DNA from 4 places in the Streptomyces sp. NPDC006365 genome. Region 3 is predicted to be linked to each of the others. Evidence: riboswitches for the same ligand, from Rfam matches in the RefSeq annotation. Region 3 holds a riboswitch; each other region holds the start of a gene.
The links. A riboswitch is a leader RNA that binds a small molecule or an ion and turns the genes downstream of it on or off. The one in region 3 is predicted to bind thiamine pyrophosphate.

Region 1 (5,001 bases), on a different contig from region 3:
ACCACCGTGACGTTCGCGACGGGCCTGGCCACGACGATGACCCGGTTCGGGAGCGTGGGCGAAGACGCCCACCAAGTCGTGGTGTACACCGGCAGCTTCAAGGACGGCCGGGCAATCGATCCGGAGCATGGGGACCGGGAACTCGAGTCACTCCTGCGCTCCCTGCCCGGCGCGAGCGAGGTAACCGCCCGGGGGTACGTCGACGCGCGCGCTGCCGGGTACCCGCGAGGGGTGGATGTCGAAGGCCGGCGGGGGGACCGGCCCGCCATGGGCGACGTACTCGTCGAGGGACGGTGGATGCGCGACACGGACGAGATCGTCGCCCCGACGCCGTTCCTGCGCGAGCGCGGCCTGAAGGTCGGCGACAGCATGCTCCTGGAGAAGGGCGACCGTCGGGAACGCGTGACGGTCGTCGGCGAGGCGTTCGGCGGCAATGCCCGTAATGTGTACGCGAGTTGGGCAACGATGACCGCGCTGGCGCCGCAAGAGAAAGCCATCGCCTATCACGTCAAGCTCGCTCAAGGCACGGACACGGACGCCTACATGTCCGCGGCTCGGGCCGCCGATCCCGGGGTCAGCCCGACGGCGAACGGTCCGAACGCCGTGACCCGGACCATCGTCGGCTCGGCGTCGATCCTCACCCTCATGCTGGCCGCGGTCGCGTCCCTCGGCGTCTTCAACACCGTCGTGCTCAACACCCGCGAGCGCCGCCGCGACCTGGGGATGCTCAAGTCCATCGGCATGACGCCACGCCAGGTGACGATGATGATGGTGTCCTCCATGGCGGCCCTGGGCGTGGCCGGCGGCCTGCTCGGCATCCCCCTCGGCATCGCCGGTCACCACTTGATCGTCCCGGAGATGGCCGAAGCGGTGGACCTCGCCCTCCCCGCGTACATGACGGACGTCTGGCAGCCCCTCTCCCTCACCGCCCTGGCCTTCGCGGGCGTCGTGATCACCGGCCTGGGTGCCTTCGTCCCGTCCCGCAGGGCGGCCCGGCTCACGATCGCGGAGGTACTCCACAACGAGTGACGTAGTGACGCAGAGAAGTAGGAGGCGTCCGCGACGGCGCACGGCAACCGGCCCGCGACACGGTGAACGGCGACAGGAAGCGGTCCCAGTCCACGTCGGCAGCAGACCGCGCCGGGCGAGGAGCTCCGCATTCCGGCCTCGGCACCGCCTACCCACCCTGGCGGCATGTGGCGAGCCGGCCGTCGCGGTCCACTCCGGCACCCACCTGCCCCTGCGCCCGTACGCGGCGACTGCGTGGCCGTGGGCTCCGGGCGCGAGGAGTGCGGGAAAATCTTGATTTGGGGGGGTTACGTATGCTATCGACCGCGTTAAACTAAAAGTGCCTACGGGACGAGCGAGGGAGTTCGACGGGAGTAGCCGACTTCGGCGGAAAGCTTCGGCTTCCGCTCGGGCCGACTGCGACTGTCGGGCTGAGAGGCTGGAAGGTCGAGAGACTGGACGGCGACCCCTGGAACCTGATCCGGACAATGCCGGCGCAGGGAGCCCGTCTCGTAGGTTTTTTGTGTGCCCTGCGCCCGCGGACAGTTGCCGCACTACGGTGCGATCCATGGATGTCACCGTGGGGGCCGCAGCCCGCGAGGACGACAGCCCGACAGATGAGTCCCTGCGCATCGCGATGGCGGTCGACCGGCCGCCGATCCGGACGGTGCTCGAGGTGATCTCGCCCGGACAGGTCGGCGAACTTCGCGCCAATCTGGACGCCACGGCGGAACGAGCGGCCGTACACCACCCTGGCCGGCCGCCTGGTCGCTCGCGGTCGTGAATCCGACGCCCGAATCCCGTACGCAGATCATGCGCGGCCTCGTTGGCCACCTCGCCGTCCACGGCTACCGGATTCATGTGCAGTGCAGTGCAGGTCGGTGGGTTCTGCTGCTCGGAGACGCCCTTGAGGGAGTTGACCAGCTCGGTCACGGCCCCCGTAGGCGCGAGATCGCGCTCGTCCGCGCGACCAGTGGCGATTCCGGGGGCGAGCACACGCTGACGGCGCCGGCCACGTGACCGGGCGCGGCGCCTCAGGCGCCGCTCGTCAGTCGGCGCCTCACACCACCACGCCATCCACCTGAAGCGTTTGCACCGCACCCGCGCCGAACGGCACTCGCAGCAGCTTGCCGCTGAGGTACGTGTCCGCGCGCTCCGTGTAGAGGTCGCCACCGCCTGCGGTGACCGTGTTCCAGCGGCGGACCAGACCGCCCGTGCCGCCGGTCACCGTGCCGAAGCGGGAGAGGTCGAAGGTCAGGGTCTGGGCCGCGCCGGTGTTGACGGCCACGATGACCAGGCGTCGAGCCGCCGTGTCCAGGGCGGCCACCGCGTAGCCGACGCCCGTGTCGAGGATCGTCATGCCGGGGCGAATGTGACGGCTGAACTGTGCCATCACGTAGTACTTCGTCTGGACGGCGCCGGCCTGGAGCGTGTTCTCGTCGTAGTGGATCATCGCCCAGCCGGCGGACGGGTCCATCACCTGCCAGTAGCACCAGGCCGTGGGGTGCAGCCAGCGGAAGTCCAGGCACAGGTTGCTCGCCATGGTGAGGCCGGTGCCGTCGCTGTCGCCGTACTCGGAGTTCCACAGCTGCTTGCGCGCCGTGGTCACGACGTCGGTGTAGAGGAGGTCGCGTCGGCCGCCGGAGCCCTGGTAGCCGTGCACGTTGACGCGGCCGACCAGCGCCTTGGTCGACGAGCTGAACGAGTTCCATGTCGTGCGCGCCAGGTCGTAGCTGGTCTCGTCGGAGGCCGAGATCCGCGTACCGGTCAGTCCGCGCTTGTCGAGTTCGCTGCGCAGAAGCGGGAGGACGGCCGACTGGACGGTGGCGTCCATGTGGCAGCCCTCCTGCCGTCCGGTGGCCGTCCACCAGTTGGACGAGGGCTCGTTGAACGGGTCGACGGTCGCGAAGTTCACGCCCCAGTTGTTCTTCGCGTACAGGGCGGTGGCGGCCAGGTGGGAGGCGTGCTGGCGGTAGTTCCAGGACTGGAGGTTGTTGCCGCCGCCGGCGGCGCCCGAGGGGTTGTGGTTGAGGCACATCCACCACATCGGGGAGTTGGCGAACAGCTCGCTGACCGCGCCCCGTGCGGTCGCCTTGACGAGCGCGGCGCGCTGGGGGGCGTCAGCGGACCACTTCCAGGCGGAGGACGTCGGGTCCTCGTTGTTCCAGTCCTGCCAGAAGCCCTCGATCTGCTTGAAGCGGGGGATGTTGGGCGACGCCACCATGCTTTCGCCCTCCACGCTGTTCCAACTGCACGCGCCGAGGTTGTAGCGGGCGATGTTCAGGCCCAGACCCGGCAGCGTACGGCCGTTGTAGGCGACGGACTTGGTGGTGAAGAAGGCGTCGGCGAAGTCGTCGCGCGCCCCGAACACGTTGGCCCACCAGGCCAGGGAGGTACCCCAGCCGTCCCAACGTCCGTACGTCGTACCGGGGTTGACCGCGATGGTCGCGTCGGCCCGGGCAGTGCCCGTCGCCAGGGCACTACCGAGGAACGTACCGCCCGCCGCAGCCAGTAGTGACCTGCGTCTGATCATGAAGAAGCCCCTTCTGTCGCGCTCATGCCACGCGTCTGCTGAAGGATGAGGTGCGGCCGTTGCGCTTGTCGAGAGTCATGACAGCGCTTTCTACAACGACGTCCGAACCCTTGACGCCGAACCGTTTCATTGCTTCTCTCGAAAAAGCTGCCACTGGGAGCGCTCCCACCCCTCCCTCCCCTTCCGTTGAAAGGGAACTCTGTGCAGACCACCCCCCACCTGCGCTTACTGTGCCGCCAAGCCAGACGCGCGCTGCCCGCCCTCCTCACTGCGGCTCTCGTCGCCTGCCTGCTGTCCTGGGCGGGCGGCGGCTCCCCAGCGCAGGCCGCGCCGGGGGACGGCTCGGTGTCCGACCCCAACATCGTCTATGTCGGGCGCTGGGACACCAGCTCCGGCACCGCGGCCACCCCCCACTGGAGCGGCGCCTACCTGCAGACGTCCTTCACCGGCACCACGGTGCAGGTCAAAGCCAGGGATGCGGTCAACTTCTACGTCAGCATCGACGGCAAGCCCGATGTCTTCCACGCCGGGGTACGCGGAACCGTGAACCTCACTCCCCAGCCGCTGCCCGCGGGTACCCATACCCTGCGCATCTCCTACCGCTCCGGCGACACCGTCTTCCAGGGCCTGGTGCTGGACCCGGGCGCGCGGACAGTAGCTCCGAACGGGCCGTCGGGGCTGATCGAGTTCGTCGGCGACTCCATCACCGCGGGCGCCCTCACCGACCGGCTCGCGGTCGACTCGTACGCCTGGAAGACCGGCGAGCAGCTGAAGATGCGGCACACCCGGATCGCCCGCGCCGGCTACTGCCTCGTCGCCCAGTCCGGGTGCACCGGTCTGAGCGGCCAGTTCTTCAGGACGGGCAGCACCGGCACCCAGAACTGGGACTTCTCGCGTTACGAAGCGAGCGCGGTGGTCATCAACCTCGGCACCAACGACATCGGGCACGGCGTGTCCGGCGTCGCGTTCCAGTCGGCATACACCACGTTCCTGCGCGACATCCGCGCCAAGTACCCGAACGCGGCGCTCTTCGCGGTGCAGACGCTCAAGAAGCGCTACGTCACTGAGACCAAGGCGGCCGTCAGCGCCCGCAACAACTCCGGTGACGCCAAGGTGCATTACGTCGACACAACGGGCTGGCTCACCGACGGGGCCGACTACGAGGACGGCAACGGGCACCCCAACGAGGCGGGTCACAGCAAGTTCGCCAGTCGTCTGGCCCCTGTCATCAGCGCCGGACTGGGCAGCGCCACGGCCGGTCCCGTGAAGGCGGCGGCTCCCGGCCAGCCCGGCGATCCCAACATCAAGTTCGTCGGGCGCTGGGACACGCGGAGCTCCAGCAGCCTCTACACGCCGTACTGGGCGGGCGCGTACTACCGGGTCGGCTTCACCGGCAGGACCGTACAGCTGAAGCAGCGGAACACGATCGACTTCTGGGCGAGGATCGACGACGGGCCCGT
Region 2 (5,001 bases), on a different contig from region 3:
TTCGGCGATGTGCTGATCCGGCTCCAAGTGGGCGCCGACCAGGCGCTGTTCCGCTGCGGAGCGGTGCCGCTCGTGGCGTTCCTCGACCGCACGGACAAGCTGGTGCCACTCGGCCAGGAGCACTCCCTTGCCGACTTCGACACACATCTCGACGAGGCCCTGGACCGCATCCTGGCGGAGGAACAGAGTGCGGGCTGAATCGTACGGTGCTCAGGGTGCCGTAACGCTTCAGCGCTTGCGGCGGCGGCCCCTCCCCCCGAGTACCGGCGTCCTGACGCCCGCCTGGGTCTGCTCCGGAGGCTGTGCCTGCGTAGGCGTCTGCGTCTCAGATCCGGATCCGGGGCGGTCCGCTGAGACCACCAGAGCGGCCAGGGCCGTAGTGACCGGTACGGAGGCGACCAGGCCGATCGAGCCGACGAGTGTACGCACGATCTCCTCAGCGACCAGCTCACTGTTGGCCACCGTCCCCACGCTGCTCTGAGCGATCGAGAACAGCAGCAACAGGGGCAGCGCGGCGCCCGCATACGCGAGGACGAGCGTGTTGACGACGGACGCGATGTGGTCCCGGCCGATACGGATGCCCGCCCGGTACAACCCGCGTCGGCCCATCGACGGATTGGCCGCGTGCAGCTCCCAGACCGCCGACGTCTGTGTCACCGTCACATCGTCGAGCACACCGAGCGAACCGATGATGACGCCCGCGAGCAGCAGACCGCTCATGTCGATGCTCGGATACAGGCCATGGATCAGACCGGTGTTGTCATCCGTGTTGCCAGTGAGTGCGGACCAGCCGATGAACAGTGAGCCGAGCACCCCGATCAGCAGCAGCGAGAGCAGTGTTCCGAGCACCGCGACCGATGTTCGGGCGGACAGTCCATGGCAGGCGTAGAGCGCGATCAGCATGATCGCGCTCGCCCCGACGACCGCCACGACCAAGGGGTTCGAGCCCTGCAGGATCGCAGGCAGGATAAAGAACGTCAGGAGGAGGAAGCTGACGGCCAGCGAGATCAGCGCCATGACACCGCGCATCCGGCCCACCACGACCACGGCGAGCGCGAAGATTCCGGCGAGCAGCGCCAGCGGGAGCCTTCGGTTCACGTCGGTGACCGAGTACTGGAGGTCCTTGGGAGCGTCGGGCGCGTACGCCACGATCACATCCTGCCCCTGGCTCAGCTGCCGAGACGAGTCCGGCTGGACGATCTCCGTGAAGGTACGGCCCTTGTCCTTGCCGGTGTCGACCCGGACCGTCGCCTTCTTGCAGGTGCCGGTCGCCTGCTGCTGAGCGGACGAGCCCTCCGCGGTCGAGGTGTCGCCGGTCGGGGTGCCCCCGGAGGCGTTGACGGACTTGCAGTCCACCTCGTCGACCTTGGTCACCGTGGCCTCTTGCGTCTGCCGGTCGAAGCCGACGCCGGTGCGTTCGTGGGGTGGGGCGCCGCCGGGCCACAGCACGGCCAGGCCTACGACGACTGCCGTGGCGAAGGGAATCAGCACCGCGGCGATGACCTTGCGCAAGTGTTTGGACACGGGGGCTGGAGGGCCATGGCCATGGCTATGCGCATGGCTGTGACCATGACCGTCACCAGAGCCGTGGTTGTCGCCGGGGCCGGGCCCGTGCGGCGGCTCGGAGGGGGGAAGCGGGGGCTGATGCGTTGTAGTCACCGACCGATCATCGCAAGAACGGAAGGGGCCCACTGTTCAGCGCGCCCACTATGACGCTAGCGTGGAGGGACCTTTTGCACACGCGGGAGCTCGGAGCACCGGGCTGAGAGGGCGCTGACCTCCGTCCCAGCGATGTTTCACGTGGAACATCGCCGTACGGAAACCGCTGCGTCGACCGCTGAACCTGTTACCGGGTAATGCCGGCGTAGGGAGTAGGTCTCATGACCAACAAGGACGTACGCACGCCTGCCTCCAAGGAGACGGACGAGGACTCAGCCTCGTCCGGGAACGGCGAGGCCGGGAAATCCATCGGCTGGCACAAGGCATATGTCGAGGGCTCGCGCCCCGATCTACGGGTGCCGGTCCGCCAGGTCCACCTCACCAACGGGCAGTCAGTCACCCTGTACGACACCTCCGGCCCGTACACCGATCCAGCCATCGACACCGATGTCCGCAGGGGCCTGACGCCGCTGCGCGAGAACTGGATCATCGCCCGCGGCGACACAGAGGAGTATGCGGGCCGTCCCATCCGCCCCGAGGACGACGGGATCAAGCACACCTCGCCGCGTGGCGGACTGCGCAACCTGGACGCCGTCTTCCCAGGACGTCCGCGCCAGCCGCGCCGGGGCACAGGCAGTACGGCCGTCACACAACTCGCGTACGCACGACGTGGCGAGATCACACCGGAAATGGAGTTCGTGGCAGTCCGCGAGAACGTCGACCCCGAGGTCGTACGTGAGGAGATCGCCGCGGGGCGGGCCGTGCTGCCTGCAAACGTCAACCACCCGGAGATCGAGCCGATGATCATCGGCAAGCGGTTCCTGGTGAAGGTCAACGCCAACATCGGTAATTCGGCGGTGACTTCCTCCATCGAGGAGGAGGTCGAGAAGATGACCTGGGCGACCCGTTGGGGTGCCGACACGGTCATGGACCTGTCCACCGGCCGGAACATCCACACCACCCGGGAGTGGGTGCTGCGCAACTCCCCCGTCCCCATCGGCACGGTGCCGCTCTATCAGGCGTTGGAGAAGGTCGACGGCCGTGCCGAGGAGTTGACCTGGGAGATCTACAAGGACACGGTCATCGAGCAGGCCGAGCAGGGCGTGGACTACATGACCGTCCACGCGGGCGTGCGCCTGCCGTACGTACCGCTCACCGCGAACCGCAAGACCGGCATCGTCTCGCGTGGCGGCTCGATCATGGCGGCCTGGTGCCTGGCGCATCACAAGGAGTCGTTCCTCTACGAGAACTTCGAAGAGCTGTGCGAGATCCTGGCCGCCTACGACGTCACGTACTCGCTCGGCGACGGGCTGCGGCCCGGCTCGATCGCGGACGCCAACGACGAGGCCCAGTTCGCGGAGTTGAGGACGCTCGGGGAACTCAACACGATCGCCAAGCGTTTCAACGTACAGACCATGATCGAGGGCCCGGGACATGTCCCGATGCACAAGATCAAGGAGAACATCGACCTTCAGCAGGAGATCTGCGATGAAGCTCCGTTCTATACGCTCGGCCCGCTGACGACGGACGTCGCGCCGGCGTACGACCACATCACCTCCGGCATCGGTGCCGCGATGATCGCCTGGTGGGGCACGGCCATGCTCTGCTACGTCACGCCCAAGGAACACTTGGGCCTGCCCAACCGTGACGACGTCAAGACCGGCGTCATCACCTACAAGATCGCCGCCCACGCAGCCGACCTCGCCAAGGGGCACCCAGGTGCACAGGAATGGGACGACGCGCTGTCCGATGCTCGCTTCGAGTTCCGCTGGGAGGACCAGTTCAACCTGGCCCTCGACCCCGACACGGCCCGAGAGTTCCATGACGAAACCCTCCCGGCAGAGCCCGCCAAGACGGCCCACTTCTGCTCGATGTGCGGGCCGAAGTTCTGCTCGATGAAGATCAGCCACAGCATCACAGAGCAGTTCGGCGGTACGGCTGCTGCGGGGGCGACGGCCGAGGAAGTCGCTGAGGGGATGCTGCAAAAGTCGAAGGAGTTCGCGGCCAGCGGGAACAGGGTGTACCTGCCGCTGGCGGACTGAGGAGCCGTCGAACTCATGCTCAGTCGGGCCCCTCTCCGTCAGCGCCGGAGGGGCCCGCTCTGAGGTTCTCCGCGTCTGCGGAGAACCTGCTGTTACGGGATACGATCGCGTCCATGTCAGACGGGAGCCGGAGATTGCGGCGGCTGCGCGCACGTTCGGCAGAGATCTTCTGGGCCATGGACCGTGCGTTGGGTGGCGACCAGCCGCCAACGAGCATGCAACGGTTGGCGGCGCGGTACCCGCTTCGGGTCGGCATGGTGGGCAGTGTCTTCGCGTCCGGGGCTTTCGCGTTGCTGGCGCTCACAAGCGAGACGCGTCCGTCGGACCTCGTGGCGGTACTCGTGGGCGGCGTTCTGATGGGCGCCATCTTCGGTCTGACTGCCCGGGGGGAGAGGGCGCGTCAGCGGCGCTTGCGGCGACGGGGAGTCTGGGACGGCTCGTAAGAGAGCCTCATGCGCGGGCGGAATGACCGCGATGACGGCCACGCCCAGAGGGCAATGGACGTTGCCCATGGCGGTTCAGACGCTCGTCGATGAAAATCTCTCAAGACATCCGCCGCGAACACGGCGATACGCAGACGGAGATCGAGGAAGGCATGGCGCAGAAGTCGCAGAGTTCGCGGCTGAGGGGGACCGGGTGTATCTTCCGCTCGCCGATTGACCTGATCCGGGCGCGGCGGCAGCCGCACCGCTCCGGACTCCGGCCCTCGACTTCATCGTCGTGGGCCGGAGCGGTTGTGCGGCTCGTCCGTCCGGCCGGAGCTCGGGGTCCCGGTTCGGCTGCTTCTGGTCTCGCCTCGGCCGCGCCCCTACTCCGGCTGATGCTCCGGTCCCCCGAAGTCCGGGCTTGAGAAGTCCGGGCTCGAGTAGCTGGGGCGGGGGCCTGCCGCGGGGCCGCCGTCGGGGCTGCTGAAGCCCGGGCGGTTGTAGCCGAGATGTGGGATTCGGCTGGTCGGCTGCGGCGGTGTCGTCGTACGGCCGAGGGCCGCTGAGCCCGGGTCGGCGAGTGCCTCTCGGAGAAACGGCATGATGCCGCGCTCCAGGAGGGCCTCGCGCCAGGCTTCCCTGGCCCGGCTCAGTTCCTCGCTTCGTTCACCCCGCGTGCCGGCCTCGAGCGAGCTCTCTCCGTTGCGCAGGGCGGTGAGCAGCAGACCGACCGCGGCGATCAGGATCGCGGCCGCGGTCACCGCGCCGAAGACCCACCCGGTGGTGAGGAGGGTCCGGGCGAACGCCGGCTCGGGGTTGAGCATCTTCAGGAGGTAGCCGACGACCAGGAAGATCGCCGAGGCGGTGCCGGCGAG
Region 3 (5,001 bases):
CTGACCGAGGAGCGCCGCAGGGACTACATCAAGGTCGCCAAGACCAAGGGTGAGGACGCCAAGGTCTCGATCCGATCCGTCCGCCGCAAGGCCAAGGACGCCATCGACAAGATGATCAAGGATGGCGAGGTCGGCGAGGACGAGGGCCGCCGTGCGGAGAAGGAGCTCGACGACACCACCGCGAAGTACGTCGCTCAGGTGGACGAGCTGCTCAAGCACAAGGAATCAGAGCTGCTCGAGGTCTGATGAACGACTCTTCCTGGGGGGCACCGCCACAAGCCGGGTACTGGGGGCCGCCCGACCAGGGGCCTGCCCAGGGCGCTGCCCCGGCGGGTCCCGCGTACGACGCGCACAACGCCCAGCAGACTCGCCCCATGCCCATCGTGCCCGACGTACCCGCGCATGGCGGAGACCAGGATGACGACCGGGGGGCCGCTTTGGCGGGTGGCCCCCTGTTCCGCGACGAGACGCCGCCGCACCGGGCTCCGTCGCACCACCAGCCCCAGCCCCAGCCGCAGGAGCCCATGTCCAGCGCCCCACAGCCGGCGTCCGCACCGCAGAAGAAGAACGCGGGTCGCGACCTGGGTGCTGCCATAGGTGTCGGCGTCGCGCTCGGTGCGGTGATCGTCGTGTCGCTGTTCGTCGTCAAGGCCGTCTTCGTCGGCGTCATAGCGGTCGCCGTCGTGGTCGGCCTGTGGGAGCTGACCTCGCGGCTCCAGGAGCGCAAGAGCATCAAGGCGCCTCTTGTGCCGCTCGCGCTCGGCGGCGCGGCGATGGTCGTCGCCGGATACGTGCGGGGGGCCGAGGGCGCCTGGGTGGCGATGGCGCTCACCGCTCTCGCCGTCCTCGTCTGGCGCATGACGGAACCACCCGAGGGCTACCTCAAGGACGTCACAGCGGGCGTCTTCGCGGCCTTCTACATCCCGTTCCTGGCCACGTTCGTGGCCATGATGCTCACCGCCGACGACGGCGCGCGGCGGGTCCTCACATTCCTGGCGCTGGCCGTGGTGAGTGACACGGGCGCCTACGCCATCGGCTGGCGCTTCGGCAAGCACAAGCTCGCTCCGCGCATCAGCCCCGGCAAGACCCGCGAGGGCCTGCTCGGTGCGGTCACCTTCGCCATGGCTGCGGGCGCCCTGTTCATGGAGTTCCTGATCGAGGACGGCACCTGGTGGCAGGGCCTGCTGATGGGCTTCGCGGTCGCGGTCACCGCCACTCTCGGCGACCTCGGAGAGTCCATGATCAAGCGTGACCTGGGCATCAAGGACATGGGGACGCTGCTTCCGGGGCACGGCGGCATCATGGACCGCTTGGATTCCCTGCTGCCGACAGCGCCGGTGGTGTGGCTGCTGATGGTGATCTTCGTCGGCTCCGGGTGACCTTTGTGCATCGCCGCTGACCTGCACGTTCATACGTGAGGGGCTCGTTGTCCACAGGTGGCGAGCCCCTCTTCGTATGTCTGCGACACTTGTATGGCCATGCCTAAGCCCGGAGAACTCGTTTTCGTCGCCCCCCGCGGAGCCAAGAAGCCGCCGCGGCACCTTGCCGATCTCTCGCCCGCCGAGCGCAAGGAAGCCGTTGCCGCGATCGGTGAGAAGCCGTTTCGTGCCAAGCAGCTCTCGCAGCACTACTTCGCGCGGTACGCGCACAACCCGGAGCAGTGGACCGACATCCCCGCCGGTTCGCGCGCCAAGCTTCAGGAGGCGCTGCTTCCCGAGCTGATGACGGTCGTGCGACATCTGTCGACCGACCAGGACACCACCCGCAAGACCCTGTGGCGGCTGTTCGACGGGACGCTCGTGGAGTCCGTGCTGATGCGCTACCCGGACCGGGTCACCATGTGCATCAGCTCGCAGGCGGGCTGCGGCATGAACTGCCCCTTCTGCGCCACCGGACAGGCCGGGCTCGACCGGAATCTGTCGACTGCCGAGATCGTGCACCAGATCGTCGACGGCATGCGGGCCCTCAGGGACGGCGAATTCGGGGGGTCTGGGGGGTCGTCCCCCGAGAATGGAAACAGTCCCGGTGGTCCGGCGCGGCTCAGCAACATCGTCTTCATGGGCATGGGCGAGCCCCTCGCCAACTACAAGCGCGTCGTCGGGGCGATACGGGCGCTCACCGACCCCGAGCCGGACGGCCTCGGGCTGTCGCAGCGCGGCATCACCGTATCGACCGTCGGACTGGTCCCCGCAATCCACAGGTTCGCCGACGAGGGCTTCAAGTGCCGGCTCGCCATCTCGCTGCATGCGCCGGACGACGAACTGCGCGACACCCTCGTACCCGTCAACACGCGCTGGAAGGTGCGGGAAGTCCTCGACGCCGGATGGGAGTACGCGGCCAGGTCCGGGCGCCGGCTGTCCATCGAGTACGCGCTGATCCGGGACATCAACGACCAGGCGTGGCGCGGCGACCGGCTCGGCCGGCTGCTCAAGGGCAAGCCCGTGCACGTCAACCTGATCCCGCTGAACCCGACGCCCGGCTCCAAGTGGACCGCCTCCCGGCCCGAGGACGAGAAGGCCTTCATCGAGGCGATCGCCGCGCACGGGGTGCCGGTCACCGTCCGGGACACCCGTGGCCAGGAGATCGACGGGGCGTGCGGACAGCTCGCGGCCACCCAGCGCTGACGGGAGTCAGGGCACGGGCTGATCACAGCGTCCGCCGAGCGGTGGGCACGGGCGGATCAGGCGGTACCCTGACCTCCGTACACACCTTCATACCTGCAAAATCCGACAGGGGAGCGCCACAGCGCTGAGAGTGCGGCACGGCCGCAGACCCTCTGAACCTCGCCCAGGTCATTCTGGGTAGGAAGTTCGGTCTTCACTCGAGCCAGCTGTTGCGCCCTGCCCGGGAGCCTCGGGAGTTCTCCGAGAGTGCCGGGCAGGGCCGCGTCTCTTCTGGTCATCCCCAGGAGGGATCCAGTGAGCACCACCAAGAAGTTCGTGGCCGTGGCCGTCGGGCTCGGTCTGGTCACGCTGTCCGCATGCACGTCGTCCGGCTCCGGGGACGGGGAAGGGGCCTCGGAGTCCAAGACCGTCACCCTCGTCAGCCATGACTCGTGGGCGGCGTCCGAGAGCGTGATCAGCGACTTCGAGAAGCAGTCCGGCTACCAGGTGAAGGTCCTCAAGGACGGGGACGCAGGCCAGGCCCTCAACAAGGCGATCCTCACCAAGGACAACCCGCAGGGCGATGTCCTCTTCGGCGTCGACAACACCCTGCTGTCCCGGGCGTTCGACAACGACCTGTTCCAGGCGTACGAGGCCAAAAACTCCGATCTGCTGCCCCCGGAGTACCGGATCGACCAGCAGAAGAAGCGGGTCACGCCCATCGACTTCGGCGACATCTGCGTCAACTACGACAAGGCCTACTTCGAAGAGAACGACCTGACCCCGCCGGAGTCCTTCGACGACCTCGTCAAGCCCGAGTACAAGGACCTCCTCGTCACCGAGAACGCCTCCACCTCCTCGCCCGGCCTCGGCTTCCTGCTGGGCACCGCCGCAAAATACGGCGGCGACGGCTGGCAGGACTACTGGACGAAGCTCAAGGCCAACGGCGTGAAGGTCGTCGACGGCTGGGAGCAGGCCTACAACGAGGAGTTCTCCGGGTCCGCCGGCGGCAAGAAGGCGAAGGGGGACCGGCCGCTCGTCGTCTCCTACGCCTCCTCTCCGCCCGCCGAGGTCGTCTTCGCCGACCCCAAGCCGGACACCGCACCGACCGGCGTCGCCTACGGCACCTGCTTCCGGCAGATCGAGTACGCGGGACTGCTCAGCAACGCCGAGAACGCAAAGGGCGGCAAGGCCCTCATCGACTTCCTCATCTCTAAGAAGTTCCAGGCCGACATGCCGCTCAACATGTTCGTGTACCCGATGCGCGAGGACGCGCAGATCCCCGAGGAGTTCACGAAGTACGGCGCGCCGGCGGAGGACTCCGAGGTCATGGCGCCCAAGGAGATCGCCAAGAACCGTGACCAGTGGGTCAAGTCATGGACGTCGCTCGTACTGAAGTAAGGGCCGGACGCCCCATGACACCGGCTCCCGGGAAGAACGCGGCGCGGCTCGCCCTGCTGATCGTGCCCGTCGTGTTCTTCGCGCTCTTCTTCGCCTACCCCGTCGCCGCGATCGTCGCGCGCGGCCTCGAGGCCGACGGGGGCTGGCACTTCGGCCGGATCACCGATGTCGTCACCCAGCCCGACATCCGGCATGTGCTGTGGTTCACCACCTGGCAGGCGTTCGTCTCCACGGCGCTCACGCTGCTCATCGCGCTCCCCGGCGCGTATGTCTTCGCGCGCTTCGACTTTCCGGGCAAGCAGATCCTGCGCGCGGTCGTCACCGTCCCGTTCGTCCTGCCGACCGTCGTCGTCGGGTCGGCGTTCCTCGCCCTGATCGGCCGGGGCGGTCTGCTCGACGAACTGTGGGGCGTCCGCCTCGACACCACCGTCTGGGCCATCCTGCTCGCGCACGTCTTCTTCAACTACGCCGTCGTCGTACGCACCGTCGGCGGCCTCTGGTCGCAACTCGACCCACGTCAGGAGGAGGCAGCGCGGGTGCTCGGCGCCTCACGGTTCGCGGCCTGGCGCAAGGTCACGCTCCCCGCGCTGAGCCCCGCCGTGGCCGCCGCGGCGCTGATGGTCTTCCTCTTCACCTTCACCTCCTTCGGTGTGGTGCAGATCCTGGGCGGTCCCACCTTCGCCACTCTGGAAGTCGAGATCTACCGGCAGACCTCGGAGATCTTCGACCTCTCCACCGCCGCCGTGCTCACCATGATCCAGTTCGTGGCGGTGGGGGCGATCCTCGCGGTCCACGCATGGACGGTACGCCGCCGGGAGACGGCCCTGCGCCTGGTCGACGCCTCCGTGACCGCGCGACGGCCGCGTGGCGCCGGGCAGTGGACGCTGCTCGCCGCGGTCCTCGGCACCGCCGCCGTACTGCTCGTATCGCCACTGGCCGTGCTGGTCCAACGCTCGTTGGACGCGCCCGGATTCGCGTACTACAAAGCGTTGACCGA
Region 4 (5,001 bases), on a different contig from region 3:
CGCGGCGAGCACCGACTCCAGGATGTCGAGCGCCGCCCGCGGCTGCAGGGCCCCGCGCTCGCGCAGTACGTCCCTCAGGGTGCACCCGGCGACGTACTCCATGGCGAGATAGACGTACGGCCCGTCGGTCCCCTGGTCGAAAACCTGCACCACATTGGGGTGCGCAAGGCGGGCCACCGACTTGGCCTCGCGGATGAACCGCTCGACGAACGTGGCGTCCGCGGCCAGCGTCGGATGCATCACCTTGAGCGCGAGCACACGGTCCAGGCGGGTGTCCACAGCCCTGTAGACCGTGGCCATCCCGCCGACCGCGATACGTGCGTCGATGCGGTAGCGGCCGTCGAGCACCTGACCGACCAACGGGTCCTGAAGGGTCGTATCCACGCAGGTGAGTGTACGAGCCGAGGCTGTCAACGCCGCGTGATCGGTGGAGATTCGGAGCCGGACTGCAGCCGAGCTGTGACGAGACCGCAGGTCAGACCGGGATCATCATCGAGAGGGGACCATTGTCTCAGAGGCCGGTGATCGCGAGGGGAGCACCGTCTCCGAGGCCGGTGGCACCGTCTCCGAGGCCGGTGGCTGGTTTATGTCCCGTCGCGCCCCGTAAGGGGCGCGGAGCCGCAGCCGAGATACAACCCGGGGGCCTGGAGGCGCAGCCCCCCCCCCACGCGGCGGAGCCGCAAACTGATACAGCCGGGAAGGGGCGGGCTTGGGGAAAGGACCCCCTGGCCCCCACCCGCTCAGAAAGCGGGCCGCTCCGGATCCAGCCGAGCCACTCCCTCCACAGGAGACGACGCCTCAGCGAAGTGCCGCCGAGGGATCCGCCCCGCAAGCCGAGCCAACCGCCCCGCCTCCACCGCATGCTTCATGGCCTCGGCCATCAGCACCGGCTCCTGAGCCCGAGTGACGGCAGACGCAAGCATCACACCGGCACACCCCAACTCCATGGCAAGGGCTGCATCGGACGCCGTCCCGGCCCCCGCGTCCAAAATGACCGGCACGCGCGCGTGCTCCACGATCAACTGGAAGTTGTGCGGATTCCGAATTCCGAGCCCGGACCCGATCGGGGACCCGAGCGGCATGATCGCGGCACAGCCCACATCCTCCAGCTTCCGCGCGAGAACGGGATCATCGTTCGTGTAGGGCAACACCGTGAACCCGTCATCGACGAGCGTCTCGGCCGCGTCGAGCAATTCGATCGGATCCGGCAGCAACGTGCGCTCGTCAGCGATGACCTCCAGCTTCACCAGCGAGGTGCCGAGCGCTTCGCGAGCGAGCCGAGCCGTCAGCACGGCCTCCCCGGCGGTGTAACAGCCCGCCGTGTTCGGCAGCACACGAATACCGAGCCGATCGAGCACGGACAGCACCGAACCATGCACGGAAGCGTTTACGCGCCGCATCGCGACCGTCGTCAGCTCCGTGCCGGAGGCGACGAGCGACCGCTCCAGCACATCGAGGCTGGGCGCCCCGCCGGTGCCCATGATGAGGCGGGACGTGAAGGACGTACCGCTGATGAGAAACGGGTCGTCGGCCATGGTTCAGCCTCCTTGGACGGCGGTGAGGACCTCGATGCGGTCTCCCTCGGAGAGGGATGTGTCCGGCCACTGCGCGCGCGGGACGACGGTTTCGTTGAGCGCGGCGGCGACCCCGGAGGGCGCCGCGGTGAGGGTGGCGACCAGTGTGTCGAGGGCGGTGCCGGCGGCGATCTCCTGCCGCTCACCGTTGACGAAGACGTTCATGACGTAGACGTTCATACGGGCTGCTCCGTGCGGGCCGTACTGAAGCGCCTGGGTGTGAACGGGCGGGCTTCCTCCGGGAGTTCACCGGTGGTCAGCAGGTGCGCCATGGCGTCGCCCGTGACGGGGGTGAGCAGGACGCCGTTGCGGTAGTGACCGGTGGCCAGGAGCAGGCCGTCCAGTTCTGTGGGGCCGAGCAGGGGCGCGTTGTCGGGGGAGCCGGGGCGCAGTCCCGCGCGGGTCTCGGTGAGCGGGAGTTCGGTGATGCCGGGGACCAACTCGTGGGCGTCGCGCAGCAATTCGTACACGCCGCCCGCGGTCACCGTCGTGTCCCAGCCCAGCTCCTCACTCGTGGCGCCGACGACCAGCTCACCGTTCTCGCGCGGCACCAGGTACACATGGCTGCCCCGGACGACGGCCCGCACGGTACGGCTCAGGAACGGCGCGTACCGCTTCGGCACGGTCAGCCGCAGTACCTGCCCCTTCACCGGCCGTACGGGCGGCAGTACGGCGTCGGGAACGCCCGCGAGCCGCCCGCTGAGGCTGCCCGCGGCGAGGACGACCTGGCCCGCGATCAGCTCGGTCCCGTCGGTGGTGACGATCCCGGTGGCTCGGTCCCGTACGACGCTGAGCCGCTCCGCCCACACCCGGTGGAATGTCACTCCGGCCCGCTCGCACGCCGCGACCAGCGCCTTGGCGAGCCGCCGTGGATCGATCTGGTGGTCGCCGTCGACCTTGAGCCCTCCTCGCACGCCCGGCGCGAGCATCGGCTCCAGGCGCCGGCACTCGCGGCCGCTGAGCCACTCCGACTCCAGGCCCGACTGGACTTGCAGGGCGTGCAGTTCGCGCAGATGGGCGCGGTCGTCGGCGTCCAGCGCGACGGCCAGCGCGCCGCACTCGCGGTAGCCGAGGTCCAGGCCCGTCGCTTCGGTGAGTTCGGCGGCGAACTCCGGGTAGCGCCGGGCGGACGCCAGATTGAGGCCGAGCAGGGTTTGCTCGCCGTAGTGGAGCTCGGTGACGGCGGCCAGCATTCCGGCGGCCACCTGGGCCGCTCCGCCGCCGGGGTCGGGGTCCACGAGTGCGGTGGCGAAGCCGCGCTGCGCGGCACGCCAGGCGGTCACCAGGCCGATGATCCCGCCCCCGACGATCAGGACGTCGGATGTGTCGGATGTGCTTGACGACGCGTGTGATGCGAGCGATGTACGCGACATGGGCGTCCAGCCCCTCCCTTCGCCGGCATGACCCGGATCAGGTTCGTACGGTCGGAGGCCGTCCCAGCCTCCCTCTCAGTCCGGTGCGTCCGGACTCCCGCGAGTGCTCTAGGTTGGCCACCCTAACTCTTCGTGTCACACCTCAGTAAGGGAGCCGCACGGCATGGCCGGTTCGCTCGACGGTCTCGTCCTCGCCCCGGTCGCAGACCAAGCCCCAGGTCAGGTCGGTACGCGCACCCGCTTCTCGTACCACGAGAAGGACGGCGAGATCTGGGCCGAGTACGCGGGCGGCGACGTCGTACGCGGCCACCTGGTGGGTACACGTGAGGGTGACCGCCTCGACTTCCGGTACGTGCAGCTGAAGCGGGACGGCAGCACCTCCTCGGGGCACTGCCTGTCCCGAGTGGTCGAGCTCGCCGACGGGCGCGTACGCCTGGAGGAGACCTGGGAGTGGGAGTCGCAGACGGGCAGCGGGACGAGCGTGGTGGAACAGCTCGCCGACGATCTCTGACGGCCGTGCGAGACGTCATGACGGCTGTGCAGGACGTCACTGATCGCTCCCGCTGACTGACACAACGTCAGTTGACTATGGTGATCGGGTGAACGAGCAGACGCGGGAACGGAGCCGGGCAGCGCGACGACGTGTCGTGATCGTCGGCGCGGGCATGGCCGGCGTGCAGACCGCGGTCGCCCTGCGGGAGCAGGGTTTCACCGGCACCGTGACGCTGATCGGCGCGGAGCCGCACCAGCCGTACGACCGCCCGCCGCTCTCCAAGGCCGTCCTGCTCGGCACGGCCGAGGGCTCCGCCTTCGACGTCGACTTCGAGGCCCTGGGCATCGAGCTGCGCCTGGGGCTCGAGGTGACAGGCGTACGTCCTGTTGATCATGAACTCGACACGGCCATGGGGCCCGTTCCGTACGACGTCCTGGTCATCGCCACGGGCGCGGAACCCATGCGGCTGCCGGGCGCGGAGGGCGTACCGGGAGTGCATCTGCTGCGCACCCTGGACGACGCCGAGCGGTTGCGGCCCGTGCTGGCCCGGCAGCACGACATCGTGGTCGTCGGCGCGGGCTGGATCGGCGCCGAGTTCGCCACGGCGGCGCGCGAGGCCGGGTGCGCGGTGACCGTCGTCGAGGCCGCCGACCGGCCGCTCGCCGGCGCACTGCCCGCCGAGGTGGCCACGCCCATGACCGCCTGGTACGCGGACAGCGGCGCATCGCTGCGCACCCACGCGCGCGTGGAGCACGTCGAACCCGGGGCGGTCGTGCTGGACGACGGCTCGCGGCTGCCCGCGGGAGCCGTCGTCGTGGGCATCGGGGCGCGGCCCGCCACCGCCTGGCTGACCGGTTCCGGGATCGAGCTCGGCGCCCATCGCGAGGTGGTCGCGGACGACCACCTGCGCACATCCGTCCCGGACGTGTACGCGGTCGGCGACTGCGCCTCCTTCCCTTCGCGCAGGTACGGCGAGCGTCTTCTGGTCCACCACTGGGACAACGCCCTCCAGGGGCCCCGTACGGTCGCGGCGAACATCATCGACGAGACGCCCGCCGCCTACGACCCTGTGCCGTACTTCTGGTCCGAGCAGTTCGGCCGCTTCGTCCAGTACGCGGGGCACCACGCGCGCGCGGACGCCACGATCTGGCGCGGCGACCCGACGGGCCCGGCCTGGTCGGTGTGCTGGCTCCGGGAGAACCGGCTGGTCGCCGTGCTCGCGGTGGGACGGCCCCGGGACCTGGCGCAGGGCCGCAAGCTGATCGAAGCAGGTGTCCCGATGATTCCGGAACTGCTGTCGGACCCGTCCCGGCCCTTGAAATCGGCGAAATCGGCGACCGCGTAGGGCGACAGGGCGGGCCGCCGGGGTCCGGCGAACGGCCCAGGCGGGGCGGCCACGACTTCCGACTGTCAGTCCGGGATGGCACGCTTAATCCCGTGACCGAGATTGACGCAAAAATCGATGCTCTCGTCCCCGCCTGGCTCACCCTCCCCGACATCGCCGAACAGCTCGGCGTCGAGGTGACCCGTGTGCGGCAGCTGGTCAAGGAGGGCCAGCTCA

Region 1: linked by a shared signal. The riboswitch ahead of ACFYO0_RS04690 (hypothetical protein) and the one ahead of ACFYO0_RS33100 (thiamine ABC transporter substrate binding subunit) in region 3 are both predicted to bind thiamine pyrophosphate.
Region 2: linked by a shared signal. The riboswitch ahead of thiC (phosphomethylpyrimidine synthase ThiC) and the one ahead of ACFYO0_RS33100 (thiamine ABC transporter substrate binding subunit) in region 3 are both predicted to bind thiamine pyrophosphate.
Region 4: linked by a shared signal. The riboswitch ahead of thiO (glycine oxidase ThiO) and the one ahead of ACFYO0_RS33100 (thiamine ABC transporter substrate binding subunit) in region 3 are both predicted to bind thiamine pyrophosphate.

What each region holds. Positions count from the first base shown of each region.
Region 1 is NZ_JBIAHS010000001.1:1,006,706-1,011,706, reverse strand. Features, by position in the region: gene ACFYO0_RS04695 (FtsX-like permease family protein) at 1-1,029, shown strand, start outside; TPP riboswitch at 1,356-1,528, shown strand; gene ACFYO0_RS04690 (hypothetical protein) at 1,577-1,792, shown strand; gene ACFYO0_RS04685 (hypothetical protein) at 1,789-2,028, shown strand; gene ACFYO0_RS04680 (beta-1,6-galactanase) at 2,069-3,541, opposite strand; gene ACFYO0_RS04675 (GDSL-type esterase/lipase family protein) at 3,743-5,001, shown strand, end outside.
Region 2 is NZ_JBIAHS010000004.1:388,486-393,486, forward strand. Features, by position in the region: gene ACFYO0_RS15010 (SsgA family sporulation/cell division regulator) at 1-198, shown strand, start outside; gene ACFYO0_RS15015 (YibE/F family protein) at 229-1,659, opposite strand; TPP riboswitch at 1,732-1,888, shown strand; gene thiC (phosphomethylpyrimidine synthase ThiC) at 1,881-3,701, shown strand; partial or broken gene ACFYO0_RS15025 (thiamine biosynthesis protein ThiC) at 4,231-4,361, shown strand; gene ACFYO0_RS15030 (hypothetical protein) at 4,510-5,001, opposite strand, start outside.
Region 3 is NZ_JBIAHS010000015.1:177,675-182,675, forward strand. Features, by position in the region: gene frr (ribosome recycling factor) at 1-246, shown strand, start outside; gene ACFYO0_RS33090 (phosphatidate cytidylyltransferase) at 246-1,379, shown strand; gene rlmN (23S rRNA (adenine(2503)-C(2))-methyltransferase RlmN) at 1,479-2,624, shown strand; TPP riboswitch at 2,722-2,826, shown strand; gene ACFYO0_RS33100 (thiamine ABC transporter substrate binding subunit) at 2,919-4,004, shown strand; gene ACFYO0_RS33105 (ABC transporter permease) at 3,980-5,001, shown strand, end outside.
Region 4 is NZ_JBIAHS010000007.1:206,241-211,241, reverse strand. Features, by position in the region: gene pknB (Stk1 family PASTA domain-containing Ser/Thr kinase) at 1-384, opposite strand, end outside; gene ACFYO0_RS21225 (thiazole synthase) at 741-1,535, opposite strand; gene thiS (sulfur carrier protein ThiS) at 1,539-1,739, opposite strand; gene thiO (glycine oxidase ThiO) at 1,751-2,947, opposite strand; TPP riboswitch at 2,945-3,058, opposite strand; gene ACFYO0_RS21210 (hypothetical protein) at 3,111-3,458, shown strand; gene ACFYO0_RS21205 (NAD(P)/FAD-dependent oxidoreductase) at 3,547-4,785, shown strand; gene ACFYO0_RS21200 (Rv2175c family DNA-binding protein) at 4,878-5,001, shown strand, end outside.